Regions from separate parts of the Streptomyces sp. CA-243310 genome, predicted to be linked through region 1. Evidence: riboswitches for the same ligand, from Rfam matches in the RefSeq annotation. Region 1 holds a riboswitch; the other holds the start of a gene.
What was found. Region 1 has a riboswitch for ZMP and ZTP ahead of glyA (serine hydroxymethyltransferase). Riboswitches for the same ligand answer to the same signal wherever they lie in the genome.

Region 1 (6,828 bases):
ACCCGGACCGGGTCGTGTACCTGGGCACGGCGAGCAAGTCGCTGGCGCCGGGGCTGCGCACGGGCTGGATGGTGGTGCCGGCCGGGCTGGTGGACGAGGTGCTGGCGGCGAAGGGGCACACCGACTGGATGTCGGGCGCGCCGGACCAGTTGACGCTGGCGGAGTTCATCCGGTCCGGGGCGTACGACCGGCACGTCCGGAGCATGCGGCTGCGCTACCGGCGCCGGCGTGACGCCCTGGTGCAGGCGCTGGCCCCGCGGACGGCGGTGACCGTCTCCGGCATCGCGGCGGGACTGCACGCGGTGCTCGACCTCCCGGCCGGCACGGAACGGCCCCTGATCCAGGCGGCGGCCTGGCACGACCTGGCCCTGGAGGGGCTGTCCCGCTTCCGGCACCCGGATTCGGCCATGCCGGCGCGGGACGCTCTGGTGCTCGGGTACGGGACCCCGTCGGAGAGCGCGTGGTCGGGGGCGCTGGCGGCGTTGGAGGCGACCCTCCCGTAGTGGGCGCGGGGCGGGGTCAGGGGACCGGATCGGCCGCCGGGCCGGCCGGGTCCGCGGGGTCCGCCGGGTCCGCCGGGGGTTCGCCGAAGCGGGCCAGGGCCAGCGAACCGGCCACGGCCACCACGAAGCCGAGCACCGCCAACCAGGCGAGCCCCTCGCGGGTGCGGTCCCCGAGCCACACCACCCCCACCGCCGCCGGGCCGATCGTCTCGCCCAGCACCATGCCGGCCGTGGCGGCCGTCACCGAGCCGCGCTGCAGGGCCGAGGTGAGCAGCAGGAAGGCGGCGCCGCCGCCCAACAGGAGCGCGTACAGGGCCGGGTCGGTCAGCACCGACCAGGAGATCCCGTCGATCAGGCGGACCGCGACCTCGACCACCCCGAAGCCCGTTCCGGCCGCGAAGCCGAGCACCAGCGGCCGGGAGCGGTCCGGCAGGCCGCCGGCCGCCGCGCCCACCAGCAGGACCAGGACCGCCACCGCGAGCAACCCCCACTCCAGGGCGGGCGGGCCGGTCCCGGAGCCCTCCTCCCCGGAGGCGAGCCCCAGCATCAGCAGCCCCGCGCTCACCACCGCGACGGCCGCCCACTCCATCCGGTTCAGCCGTACGCGCAGCAATCGGGCCGCGACCACCGCCGTCACCGCGAGGCTGGCCGCCAGCGCGGCCCCCACCGCGTAGATCGGGATGTGTCGCAGGGCGATGATCTGGAGGACGAAGCCGACCCCGTCGAGGCCGAGCCCCGCCAGGTACCGCCACTGGCGCAGGGCCCGCAGCAGGAGTGCGGCGTCCACGCCGGACCCGGTTCCCGGCTCCGCCGCCCGCGCCGCCATGGCCTGGAGGACCGAGGCCGTACCGAAACAGACCGCCGCACCGAGTGCGCAAATCATCCCAACAAGCACGAACCGACTCTAGGTCACCGTCGTGACAAGGGTGTGACGACGGCTGGATTCCATCCCCCGGTCGCCCCGCTCTAGTCTGTCGGGAGCACGCCACCCAGGGGGAGCGAACTCACATGGACACCAGCAGCACCAATCGGCGCCGGATGCGCTCGGGCGCCGTCGCGCTCGGCGGCATGGGCCTGCTCGCCGCGACCCTCGTCGCCTGCGGCAGCAGCGACGAGCCCGACAAGCGGTGCGCGTCCCGTTCCACGCTGAACCACCTGAACAACAAGGAATGCAAGAGCGGCGGCACCGGCGCGTACTACTACGGCGGCAGCGTCGCCAACGGCAGGGTCAAGGACGGCAGCTTCGACAAGTCCGCCGTCACCCGCGGTGGCATCGGCAAGAGCCACTCCGGCTCCAGCGGCGGCTGATCCCGGGTGGAGCGGCACACGATCGAGCCACGCCCGAACTGGCAGCGGACCGTCGAGGAGCAGGGACTGATCTACCCCCTGACCCGGTACCCCGACGACAGCCTGCGCCCCTACTGGGACGAGAGCGCGTACTACGCGTTCTCCCTCCCGGAGGTCGAGGCGCTGGAGAACGTCGTCGAGGAACTGCACGCCATGTGCCTCGCCGCGGCGGCCCACATCGTCGAGCACGACCGCTTCGCGGACCTCGGCATCACCGATCCGAAACTGGCCGCCCGCATCGCCGAGTCCTGGCGCCGGCGCGACGAGCAGCCCTCCCTCTACGGCCGCTTCGACCTGCGCTACGACGGCTCCGGCGGCCCGGCCAAGATGCTGGAGTACAACGCCGACACCCCCACCTCCCTGGTGGAGGCGGCGAGCCCGCAGTGGTTCTGGATGGAGGAGCGGTTCCCCGGCGCCGACCAGTGGAACTCCCTCCACGAGCGGCTCGTCGACGCGTGGCGCCGACAGGCCGAACTGCTGCCGCCCGGTCCGGTGCACTTCGCGCACTCCGAGACCGACGAGCTCGGCGAGGACCTGATGACGGTCGCCTACCTCCAGGAGACCGCGGAGCAGGCCGGCCTGGACACCGTCGCCATGTCCGTCGAGCAGATCGGCTGGGACAGCCTCTCCGGCCGGTTCGTCGACGAGAAGCTCCGCTTCATCCGCGGCATCTTCAAGCTCTACCCGTGGGAGTGGCTGGCCTCGGACGAGTTCGGGCCCCAGGTGCTGGGCACGTACGACCACGGCGGCGGCTCCGGCACGACGGCCTGGATCGAGCCGCTGTGGAAGATGCTGCTCTCCAACAAGGCGCTGCTGGCGGTCCTGTGGGAGCTGTTCCCCGAACACCCGAACCTGCTGCCCGCCTACCTCGACGGCCCGCGCGAGCTCGCGGACACCACCGGCTACGTCGCCAAGCCCCTGCTGGGCCGCGAGGGTGCCGGGGTGACCCTGCACGAGGCGGGGGAGGACGGGGAGCCGTTCACCCCGGTGGACGACGAGACGTACGTCTTCCAGGCCCTGGCCCCGCTGCCCGACTTCGACGGCAACCGGGTCGTGCTCGGCGCGTGGGTCGTCGAGGAGGAGGCCGCGGGGCTGGGCATCCGGGAATCGGCGGGGCCGGTCACGGACGAGTACGCCCGCTTCCTGCCCCACGTCATCCTCTAGCCCGTCGGCCCGTGAGGCCGGCGGGCCGCGTCAGGCCGACAGCACCGACCGCAGCCGGTCCAGGCCCCAGTCCAGGTCCTCCTTGCTGATCACCAGCGGCGGTGCGATCCGGATCGTGGATCCGTGGGTGTCCTTCACCAGCACCCCGAGCCCCATCAGCTTCTCGGAGATCTCCCGGCCGGTGCCGCGCGACGGGTCGATGTCGACGCCCGCCCACAGCCCGCGACCCCGCACCGCGGTCACCGCACCCCCGCCGACCAGCAGGTTCAGCTCGTGGTGCAGGTGGTCGCCGAGTTCGGTGGCCCGCTGCTGGTACTCGCCGGAGCGAAGCATCGCGATGACCTCCAGCGCGACCGCGCAGGCGAGCGGGTTCCCGCCGAAGGTGGACCCGTGCTCGCCCGGCCGGAACACGCCGAGCACGTCCCGGTCGGCGACCACCGCGGAGACGGGCACGACCCCGCCGCCGAGCGCCTTGCCCAGGATGTACATGTCGGGGACGACCCCCTCGTGCTCCAGGGCGAAGGTCTTGCCGGTGCGGCCCAGACCCGACTGGATCTCGTCCGCGAGGAAGAGAACGTTCCGTTCGCGGGTGAGTTCCCGTACGCCCTGGAGGTAGCCGGCGGGCGGCACGAGGACGCCCGCCTCGCCCTGGATCGGCTCCAGGAGCACGGCCACGGTGTTCTCCGTGACGGCGTGGGAGAGCGCGGTGAGATCGCCGTACGGGACGATCTCGAAGCCCGGCGTGTAGGGGCCGAAGTGGTCGCGGGCGTCGTGGTCCGTGGAGAACGACACGATGGTCGTGGTCCGGCCGTGGAAGTTGTCGGCCGCGACCACGATCTTGGCGTGGCCGTCCGGGACGCCCTTGACCTCGTACCCCCACTTGCGGGCCGTCTTCACCGCCGTCTCCACGGCCTCCGCGCCCGTGTTCATCGGCAGCACCATCTCCTTGCCGCACAGCGCGGCGAGTTCGGTGCAGAAGTCCGCGAAGCGGTCGTGGTGGAAGGCGCGGGAGGTGAGGGTGACCCGCTCCAACTGGGCGCGTGCGGCGTCGATCAGACGCCGGTTGCCGTGACCGAAGTTGAGGGCGGAGTACCCGGCGAGCATGTCGAGATACCTGCGGCCCTCCACATCGGTCATCCACGCGCCCTCCGCCGATGCGACGACGACGGGCAGGGGGTGGTAGTTGTGCGCGCTGTGCGCGTCGGCGGAGCGGATGGCATCAGCAGTATTCGACACGGGGTCTCCGATCGTCCGTCAGGCCTGTGACGAGGGTGGCGTCACTGTCCATCCTCGCTCGTACGACGGACGGAGAAACCTTTCTCGTGGCGCGCCCGCTAAGGTGGGCCCCACGCACGGCGACTGGCGCACGGAGAACGGACTCCGGGGAAGTCGTGCGCGCACGACCGCACACAAGGCCGCTCGCCTGGGCCTCGCGGGGACGAGAGACGACATCGACCCCGGAGGAGCCGCCATGACCGCGCGCCGCCACCCCGCCCTTTTCGCGACCGACCCCGAGCTGGCGTCGTTCGTGGAGGCGGAAGAGGAACTGCAGGCCGAGACCCTGCGCCTGATCCCCAGCGAGAACTACGTGTCCGCCGCCGTGCTGGAAGCCTCCGGCACCGTCCTGCAGAACAAGTACAGCGAGGGCTACCCGGGCCGCCGCTACTACGAGGGCCAGCAGAACATCGACCGCGTCGAGGCCCTGGCCGTGGAGCGGGCGAAGGGCCTGTTCGGCGTCGACCACGCGAACGTGCAGCCGTACTCCGGCTCCCCGGCCAACCTCGCCGTGTACCTCGCCTTCGCGAAGCCGGGCGACACCGTGATGGGCATGGCCCTGCCGATGGGCGGCCACCTCACCCACGGCTGGGGCGTGTCCGCGACCGGCTCCTGGTTCCGGGGCGTGCAGTACGGCGTCCGCGCCGACGACGGCCTCATCGATTACGACGCGGTGCGGGACCTGGCCCTGGCCGAACGCCCGAAGATCATGTTCTGTGGTGGCACGGCCGTGCCCCGCACGATCGACTTCGAGGCCTTCGCGTCGATCGCCAAGGAGGCGGGCTCGATCCTCGTCGCCGACGTCGCCCACATCGCGGGCCTGATCGCGGGCGGCGCGCACCCGTCGCCGGCCGGGCACGTGGACGTGATCTCCACGACCACCCACAAGACCCTGCGCGGTCCGCGCGGCGCGATGCTGATGTGCCGCGAGGAGCACGCGAAGGCCATCGACAAGGCGGTCTTCCCCGGCCTCCAGGGCGGCCCGCACAACCAGACGACGGCCGGCATCGCGGTCGCGCTGCACGAGGCGGCGCAGCCGGCGTTCGTCACGTACGCCCACGCGGTCGTCGCCAACGCCAAGGCGCTGGCGACGGCCCTGCTGGAGCGGGGCTTCGACCTGGTGTCGGGTGGCACGGACAACCACCTGATCCTGATGGACCTGACCTCGCGCGGGGTACCGGGCAAGATCGCGGCCAAGGCGTTGGACCGGGCGGGCATCGTCGTGAACCACAACACGGTCCCGTTCGACCCGCGCAAGCCGTTCGACCCGTCGGGCATCCGGATCGGTACGCCGTCGCTGACCTCGCGGGGCCTGACGGTGGACCACATGCCGGTGGTGGCGGACTGGATCTCCCGCGCGGTCGACGCCGCGGCCGCGTCCGACGAGGCGGCCCTGGCCGTGATCCGCGCCGAGGTCACCGACCTCATGTCGGCCCACCCGGCCCCGGGCCTGCCCCTGTCCTGACCGGGGTCGCCCCGGCGCCGCCCCGGCCCCCGAGGGCCGGGGCGGCGCCGACGGTTCCGGTTCCGGCCGGTCGGAAAGCGGTCGCTCGCTCCGGGCGGGATCCGGCCGGCCGGCTACGCGCGAGTACGGCCGGACACCGCCCCCCGAGAGCGGGGCCCGGATGTGATCCCGCGCTCATCCGGCACCCGATCCGGCCGGCGCGAGGCCCGAGACGGCCATCGCACCTGAGAGAATGGGGCCATGGCTTCTGATCGTCCTCGCGCGCTCTCCGGTATCCAGCCCACCTCCGGTTCGTTCCACCTCGGGAACTACCTCGGGGCCATTCGTCAGTACGTCGCCCTCCAGGAAACGCACGACGCCTTCTACATGGTCGTCGACCTGCACGCGATCACCATGCCGCAGGATCCCAGGGAGCTGCGTGCGAACACCCGGCTCTCCGCCGCCCAACTGCTCGCGGCCGGTCTGGACCCCGAGCGCTGCACGCTCTTCATCCAGAGCCACGTGCCCGAGCACGCGCAGCTCGGCTGGGTCATGAACTGCATCACCGGCTTCGGCGAGGCGAGCCGGATGACCCAGTTCAAGGACAAGTCCGCCAAGCAGGGAGCGAACAACGCCACCGTCGGCCTGTTCACGTACCCGATCCTCCAGGTCGCGGACATCCTGCTCTACCAGGCCAACGCCGTCCCCGTGGGCGAGGACCAGCGCCAGCACATCGAGCTGACCCGCGACCTGGCCGAGCGCTTCAACACGCGCTTCGGCCGGACCTTCACGCTGCCCGCCGCGCACATCGTCAAGGAGGTCGCGAAGATCTACGACCTCCAGGACCCGGCGATCAAGATGTCGAAGTCCGCCTCCTCGCCCAAGGGCCTGGTCAACCTCCTCGACGAGCCCAAGGTCACCGAGAAGAAGATCAAGAGCGCGGTCACCGACACCGAGGCGGAGATCCGCTTCGACACGGAGAAGAAGCCCGGCGTCAGCAACCTGCTCACGATCTACTCCACCCTCACGGGCGACACGATCCCCGAGCTGGAGACCCGCTACGAGGGCAAGGGGTACGGCGCGCTGAAGACCGAC
Region 2 (6,828 bases), 1.4 Mb from region 1:
CTCCCTGACGGCCATCGCGCGTTCCTTCGACGCGTCGGGGCAGTCGCTGACCCGCCTCGCCCAGGGCGAGGGCCTGCCCAGTCTGGCCGCGGCGGCCGGGATCCAGCGGTTCTACGGGGTGGAGGGCGGATTCCTGCTGGCCGATGACACCGAGGCGCTGGCCGCGGCCCTGGTCGGGATCGAGCACGAGTTGGAGTCGGCCGCGCACGAGGCGGAGAACCCGATGCTCGCGGTCCTGCGGGCGCACGACGTACGCAGCATCGTCACCCGCGCCGGCCTGCTCTCCCCCGCGGGCTGGAAGTCCCTGGCCGACCACCTGGACGATCTGCTCGCCCGGGAGGGCCGTCTCGACGTCCGCCCCACCGGGGACCCGGGACCTGCCGGCCGGGGCCCGGTGCCGGGCCCCGAGGGGGGCGCGCCATGAGGGCCACCCGGGCTCCGCGCTGTGGCGACTCCGGCTCCGACTCCGACCCGGGCTCCGACCCGGGCTCCGACCGGCCCGCCCGAGCGGCCCTCGGGACGCGTGCCGCGGCGCCCCGCGCCCCGGCCCCACGCCGACCCCCCGCCCCGCCCCCTTCCCGGCTCGACGCACGAACCCCGCCCCGCTCCCGGGCGGTTCGACCGTCCACGGCGATCGGACCGGTCAAGTCCCCCATCGACAGGGCCCGTTGACCGGGCGCCGGCCCCACCCGCCCCGGTGGCCCGAGCACACCACTTCACTTGTGTCGCCGTCTCCCGTGCGGCCCCGACAGAGAGCCACCACACGATGCCCCAGCCTTCCGCACCCCGTCATGTCGTCGTCATCGGCGGCAGCATGTCCGGCCTCCTGACGGCAGCCGTCCTCGCCGAACACGCCACGGTCACGATCATCGACGCCGACACGCTGCCGGACGGCCCCGCTCCGCGCCGCGGCCTGCCGCAGGCCCGCCACGTGCACGTCCTGTGGTCGGGCGGGGCGCGCGCCATCGAGGAGATACTGCCGGGCGTCATCGGGGAATGGACGGCCGCGGGCGCCCTGCGTCGCAGCCTGCCCGTCGAACTCGTCACCAAGGCGGCCGAGGGCTGGTTGCCGCGGTGCGGGGAGAAGCAGTTCAGCATCTCGTGCAGCCGCGACCTCCTCGACTCGGTGGTTCGCGAGAAGGTCCTCGGCCTCAAGGAGGTGCGCACCCTCCAGCAGAGCCGGGTACGGGGCCTGGAGGGCACGGCGGCCCGGATCACCGGGGTCCGCGTCGACACCCCCGAGGAGGAGGACCGGCTGATCACCGCGGACCTCGTCGTCGACGCGAGCGGTCGCGGCTCCCGGAGCCGGACCTGGCTCCAGGAACTGGGGGTGGGTGAGATCGAGCAGGCGGAGGTCGACTCCGGTCTGGTCTACGCGACCCGGATCTTCGAGGCGCCCGCCGGAAGCCACGCGATGGGCTTCCCCATCGTCAACGTGCAGTCCGATCCGCGGGTGCCCGTGCCCGGTCGTACCGCGACGATCGTCCCGATCGAGAACGGCCGGTGGCAGGCCACCCTCTCGGGCACCCGCGGCGGCCAGCCGACCGCCGACCCGGACGCGTTCATCCCGTTCGCCATGGAAGCGCGGGACCCGGTCGTCGGCGAGTTGCTGAAGGGAAAGAAGCCGCTCACCGAGGTGTCCGTGACCCAGGGCACCGCCAATCGCCGCGTCTTCTTCGAGAAGGCCGACCTGCCCGAGGGCTTCTTCGCCGTCGGGGACTCCGTCGCCACCTTCAACCCGTTGTACGGGCAGGGCATGTCCGTCGCCGCCCGCGGGTTGCTGGCCGTACGCGACCTGCTGCGCGCCCGGGGGCTCGCCACGCCCTCCGTGGGACGTGCGGCGCAGCGCGCGCTCGCCCCGCAGGTCTCCACCGCCTGGGAGCTCGCCACCTCGCAGGACATCCTCTACCCGGAGGCGACGGCGACCGGCATGAAGTCCAGGCCGGGCTCCGCGCTGGTCACGCGGTACGTGAGCCGGCTGATGACCGGCGCCACCACGCAGGAGCAGCTCACGGGCGCCTTCCTCCAGGTCATCACCATGACCAGCCCGCCGACCCACTGGTTCCGCCCGGACGTGCTCTGGCGCGTGCTGCGGGCCTCCGGGGAGGGCGCCCACAAGGCGGCGCCGCTCACCGCGGCCGAGCGGACCATCGGCGGGCTGGACCGGCCCGGGAACCCGGGCGCCGAGGACGGCCGGACCGGGGGCGGCACCCCCGCCGACCCGGTCGGCCGCCCCTGAGGCCTGCCGGGTCGCACGGGACCGGGCAGGACCGTACGGGACCGGCAACGGCCGCGGGCCGGGGAAAACGGGACGCCCCGGACCGAAGGGGGCCGGGGCGGTCGTCGTACGGGATCGGGCGCGCGGCCGGGTCAGAGCCCGGCGAGGTCCAGCCCGGCCTGCGCGGCGGCGGCCCGCACGGTCTGCTCCAGGAGCACGGCGATGGTCATCGGGCCGACGCCGCCGGGGACCGGGGTGATCAGGGAGGCCCGGGTGGCGGCCGACTCGATGTGGACGTCGCCGACGTTGCCCGCGTTGTAGCCGGCGTCCAGGACGACCGCGCCCGGCTTGATGTCCTCGCCCCGGATGAACTCGGCCTTGCCGACGGCGGCGACCAGCACGTCGGCCTGGCGCACGATCGAGGGCAGGTCCACGGTGCGGGAGTGACAGTAGGTGACGGTGGCGTTGCGCTCCAACAGCAGCATCCCGGCGGGCTTGCCCAGGATCGCGCTGCGGCCGACGACCACGGCGTGCTTGCCGGTCAGGTCCACGTCGTACTCCTCCAGGAGGCGCATGATGCCGCCGGGGGTGCAGGAGACGAAGCCGGGCAGGCCGAAGCCCATGGCGGCGAAGGAGTGCATCGTCACACCGTCGACGTCCTTGCCGGGTGCGATGGCCTCGAAGGCGGCCCGCTCGTCGATGTGGTGCGGCACCGGGTGCTGGAGGAGGATGCCGCTGACCTCCGGGTCCTCGGAGAGCGCGGTGAGGGCGGCCACCAGTTCCGCGGTGGTGGTCTCGGCGGGGAGCTCGACGTGGCGGGAGGTGATCCCGGCCTTGGCGCAGCGGTTCTGCTTCATCTGTACGTAGGTCACGGACGCGGGGTCCTCGCCGACGAGCACGGTCGCCAGACAGGGGGCGGTGCCGGTGCGCTCGGTGATCTTCGCGGCGTGCGCGGCGGTCTGTTCGGAGATGCGGCGGGCGACGGCGGTGCCGTCCATGAGCCGGGCGGTCTGGGCAGTGGTCACGGGGTCTCCTGGGCGTCGCAGCGGAATCGCGGTTCGCCCAGGCGCGCGGCAGTCGACGTACCCACCGGTACGCCGGGCCGCTCCCCGGTGGTGATCCACCCGAACGCCAGTCACGGCCCGCGGGCCACTCTAGTCGACGCCCGCGCACGGCGGGCCGGCGATACCCGCTGGAGGACCGGCTCGCGGCCTGCGACGATCGGGGGATGACGCGTACTTTCGACCATCTTGTCGCCGAGGCCGAGTCCGTCTCCGTGGACGGCTGGGACTTCTCCTGGCTCGACGGCCGCGCCACCGAACAGCGCCCCTCGTGGGGCTACCAGAAGCTCCTCGGCGAACGCCTGTCCCGGGTCTCCTCCGTCCTCGACGTCCAGACCGGTGGCGGCGAGGTGCTCGCCGGGGCCGGCGCGCTGCCGCCGCTGACGGTGGCGACCGAGTCCTGGCCGCCGAACGTCGCCAAGGCGACCCGGCTCCTGCACCCGCTGGGCGCGGTGGTGGTCGCCGACTCCGACGAGCCGCCGCTGCCCTTCGCGGACGAGGCCTTCGAGCTGGTCGGCAGCCGGCATCCGGTGACCGTCTGGTGGGACGAGATCGCCCGCGTGCTGACGCCGGGCGGCACGTACTTCTCGCAGCAGGTCGGTCCGGCCAGCGTCTTCGAGCTGGTGGAGTACTTCCTGGGCCCGCAGCCGGAGGAGGTCCGGCGCGACCGGCACCCCGACGACGCGGTCGCCGCCGCCCGGAAGGCGGGCCTGGAGATCGTCGATCTGCGCTCCGAACGACTGCGGACGGAGTTCAACGACATCGGAGCCGTGATCTACTTTCTACGGAAGGTGATCTGGATGGTGCCGGGCTTCACGGTCGGGCACCACCGGGACCGGTTGCGCGAGCTCCACGAACGGATCGAACGCGAAGGTCCGTTCGTCGCGCACACCGCCCGTTTTCTCGTCGAGGCCCGCAAAAAGGGCTGAGCCGGGAGGGCGCGGGAGCGCGGACGGATCCACGTCGGATCGGTTGCGTCGCCACAGCGTGGCGCAGGTCACTCAATTCAGCGCGTAACGAATCGACTCGGGCATGCGATGAACCGACAGGTGTCCTCGCGCGGCCCCGGAATACAGACCCCCCTCGGGTCTGTTTCCCGAAGTCGCGCGATGATGTCCCGCTCACCCCTTATCTGTTCGCAACGAGAGGCTCCTTGTGTCGCTCAGCCCGTCCCGTACGTTCCCTCCGGAGATCGCCGAATCGGAGGCCCTCGTCGCGCTCGTCGAGCGCGGCCGCGAGCAGGGTCACATCAACGGTGATGACGTGCGCCAGGCCTTCGAGGCCGGCCGCATCCCGGTGGACCAGTGGAAGCGGGTCCTGCGCAGCCTGAACCAGGTCCTGGACGAGGAGGGTGTCGCCCTCCACGTCAGCGCCGCCCCCGCCACCAAGGCCGCTGCGAAGAAGCCGCGCAAGGCTGCCGCCCCGGCCCGCACCGTGACCAAGAAGGCCGCCGCCGCGCCGCGCCCCATCGGCGCGCGCAAGACGGCGGTCCCCGCCACCGCCGCGGCGATATCCGCACCGTCGGCCTCCGGGACCGAGGAGGAGGTGGCGGCCGAGGCCGCCGCCGAGCCGAAGAAGCGGACGGTCAAGAAGACCGCCGCGAAGAAGGCGACGGCCACCAAGAAGACCGCCGCCACGAAGAAGGGCGCCAAGGACGGCGACGAGGGCGAGACCCCCGCGGCCGAGGGCGAGGACTGGGCGGCCGAGGACCCGGCCGACGAGGCCGAGGAGGAGACTCCGAAGGTCGGCGGAACCCAGGGCTTCGTGCTGTCCGACGACGACGAGGACGACGCCCCGGCGCAGACCGTCATGGTCGCCGGTGCCACCGCGGACCCCGTCAAGGACTACCTCAAGCTGATCGGCAAGGTGCCGCTGCTCAACGCCGAGCAGGAGGTCGAGCTCGCCAAGCGCATCGAGGCGGGTCTCTTCTCCGAGTACAAGCTCGAAGAGGAGGAGGACCACAAGGCCACGTTCAAGCGTGAGCTGGAGATCCTCGTCGAGGACGGTCGCCGGGCCAAGAACCACCTGCTGGAGGCCAACCTCCGTCTCGTGGTCTCCCTCGCCAAGCGCTACACGGGCCGCGGCATGCTCTTCCTGGACCTGATCCAGGAGGGCAACGTCGGTCTGATCCGCGCGGTGGAGAAGTTCGACTACACCAAGGGCTTCAAGTTCTCCACGTACGCGACCTGGTGGATCCGGCAGGCGATCACGCGCGCCATGGCCGACCAGTCGCGCACGATCCGCATCCCCGTCCACATGGTCGAGATCATCAACAAGCTGGCCCGTGTCCAGCGGCAGATGCTCCAGGACCTCGGTCGGGAGCCCACTCCGGAGGAGCTGGGCAAGGAACTCGACATGACCCCCGAGAAGGTCATCGAGGTCCAGAAGTACGGCCGTGAGCCGATCTCCCTGCACACCCCCCTGGGTGAGGAGGGCGACAGCGAGTTCGGTGACCTCATCGAGGACTCCGAGGCGGTCGTACCGGCGGACGCGGTGTCCTTCACCTTCCTCCAGGAGCAGCTGCAGTCGATCCTGGGGACGCTCTCCGAGCGTGAGGCGGGCGTGGTCTCCATGCGGTACGGCCTCAACGACGGCCAGCCGAAGACCCTGGACGAGATCGGCCGCGTGTACGGGGTCACCCGTGAGCGCATCCGTCAGATCGAGTCGAAGACCATGTCGAAGCTGCGTCACCCGTCGCGTTCGCAGGTGCTGCGCGACTACCTCGACTAGAAGCGGGGACGGGGGCCCGGGACGGTCGGCAGACCGCCCCGGGCCCCCGTGGCGTGTGCGGCTCGGGCGTGCGCGGCCCGCTCGGGGCCGCCCGCCGGTCAGGCGGCCGCGGCGCGCTGCCTGCGGGCGGACATCACGGCGTACACGACCACGCCCACGAAGAGGAACAGCACGCCCTGGTAGACGGCGGCGTACCCGGAGCCGGCCACGAGCCACATCGAGAAGGCGAAGGCGGCGCAGGCCAGGACGGTGTCACGGACCAGCCGGCCGCGGTGGACGCGTGCGGACTGCCCCGAGACCAGGAAGTAGATCTGGGCGGCGCTGGAGAGCAGGTACGGGACGGTCGCCGTGAAGGTGGTGACCAGCACCAGGATCTCGAAGACCCCCTCGGTGCCCGCGGTGTAGTTGTAGACGGTCAGGGCCGAGGCCAGGACGACGGTGACGAGGACCCCGACGATCGGGACCCCGCGCCTCTTGGTCTCGAAGGCCTTCGGGAAGAGCCCGTCCTTGGCCGCGGCGTACGGGGTCTGCGCGCTGAGCAGGGTCCAGCCGTTGAGGGCGCCGACCATCGAGATCACCGCGGCGCAGGCGACGAGGGTGCCGCCCCAGGTCCCGCCGAACATCGCGTCGACGGCGTCGCTGAAGGGGGCCTCGGAGGTGACGAGCGTGGCGTGCGCGACCAGGCCGAAGACGGACAGGGTGCCGAGCAGGTAGACGGTGGCGGCGCCGGTGGTGCCCAGGATGGTGGCGCGGCCGACGTTGCGGGCCGGGTCGCGTACCTCGCCTGCGCTGACGGCGGCGGACTCGACCCCGAGGTAG

Region 2: linked by a shared signal. The riboswitch ahead of ACQEVM_RS11235 (bifunctional 5,10-methylenetetrahydrofolate dehydrogenase/5,10-methenyltetrahydrofolate cyclohydrolase) and the one ahead of glyA (serine hydroxymethyltransferase) in region 1 are both predicted to bind ZMP and ZTP.

The regions. Positions count from the first base shown of each region.
Region 1 is NZ_JBNJMF010000001.1:1,073,060-1,079,887, forward strand. Features, by position in the region: gene ACQEVM_RS05100 (PLP-dependent aminotransferase family protein) at 1-503, shown strand, start outside; gene ACQEVM_RS05105 (hypothetical protein) at 520-1,386, opposite strand; gene ACQEVM_RS05110 (hypothetical protein) at 1,512-1,811, shown strand; gene ACQEVM_RS05115 (glutathionylspermidine synthase family protein) at 1,818-3,014, shown strand; gene rocD (ornithine--oxo-acid transaminase) at 3,045-4,250, opposite strand; ZMP/ZTP riboswitch at 4,360-4,450, shown strand; gene glyA (serine hydroxymethyltransferase) at 4,486-5,754, shown strand; gene trpS (tryptophan--tRNA ligase) at 5,995-6,828, shown strand, end outside.
Region 2 is NZ_JBNJMF010000001.1:2,472,542-2,479,369, reverse strand. Features, by position in the region: gene ACQEVM_RS11245 (hypothetical protein) at 1-424, shown strand, start outside; gene ACQEVM_RS11240 (NAD(P)/FAD-dependent oxidoreductase) at 767-2,239, shown strand; gene ACQEVM_RS11235 (bifunctional 5,10-methylenetetrahydrofolate dehydrogenase/5,10-methenyltetrahydrofolate cyclohydrolase) at 2,371-3,243, opposite strand; ZMP/ZTP riboswitch at 3,272-3,367, opposite strand; gene ACQEVM_RS11230 (methyltransferase domain-containing protein) at 3,447-4,208, shown strand; gene ACQEVM_RS11225 (RNA polymerase sigma factor) at 4,435-6,009, shown strand; gene ACQEVM_RS11220 (amino acid permease) at 6,108-6,828, opposite strand, start outside.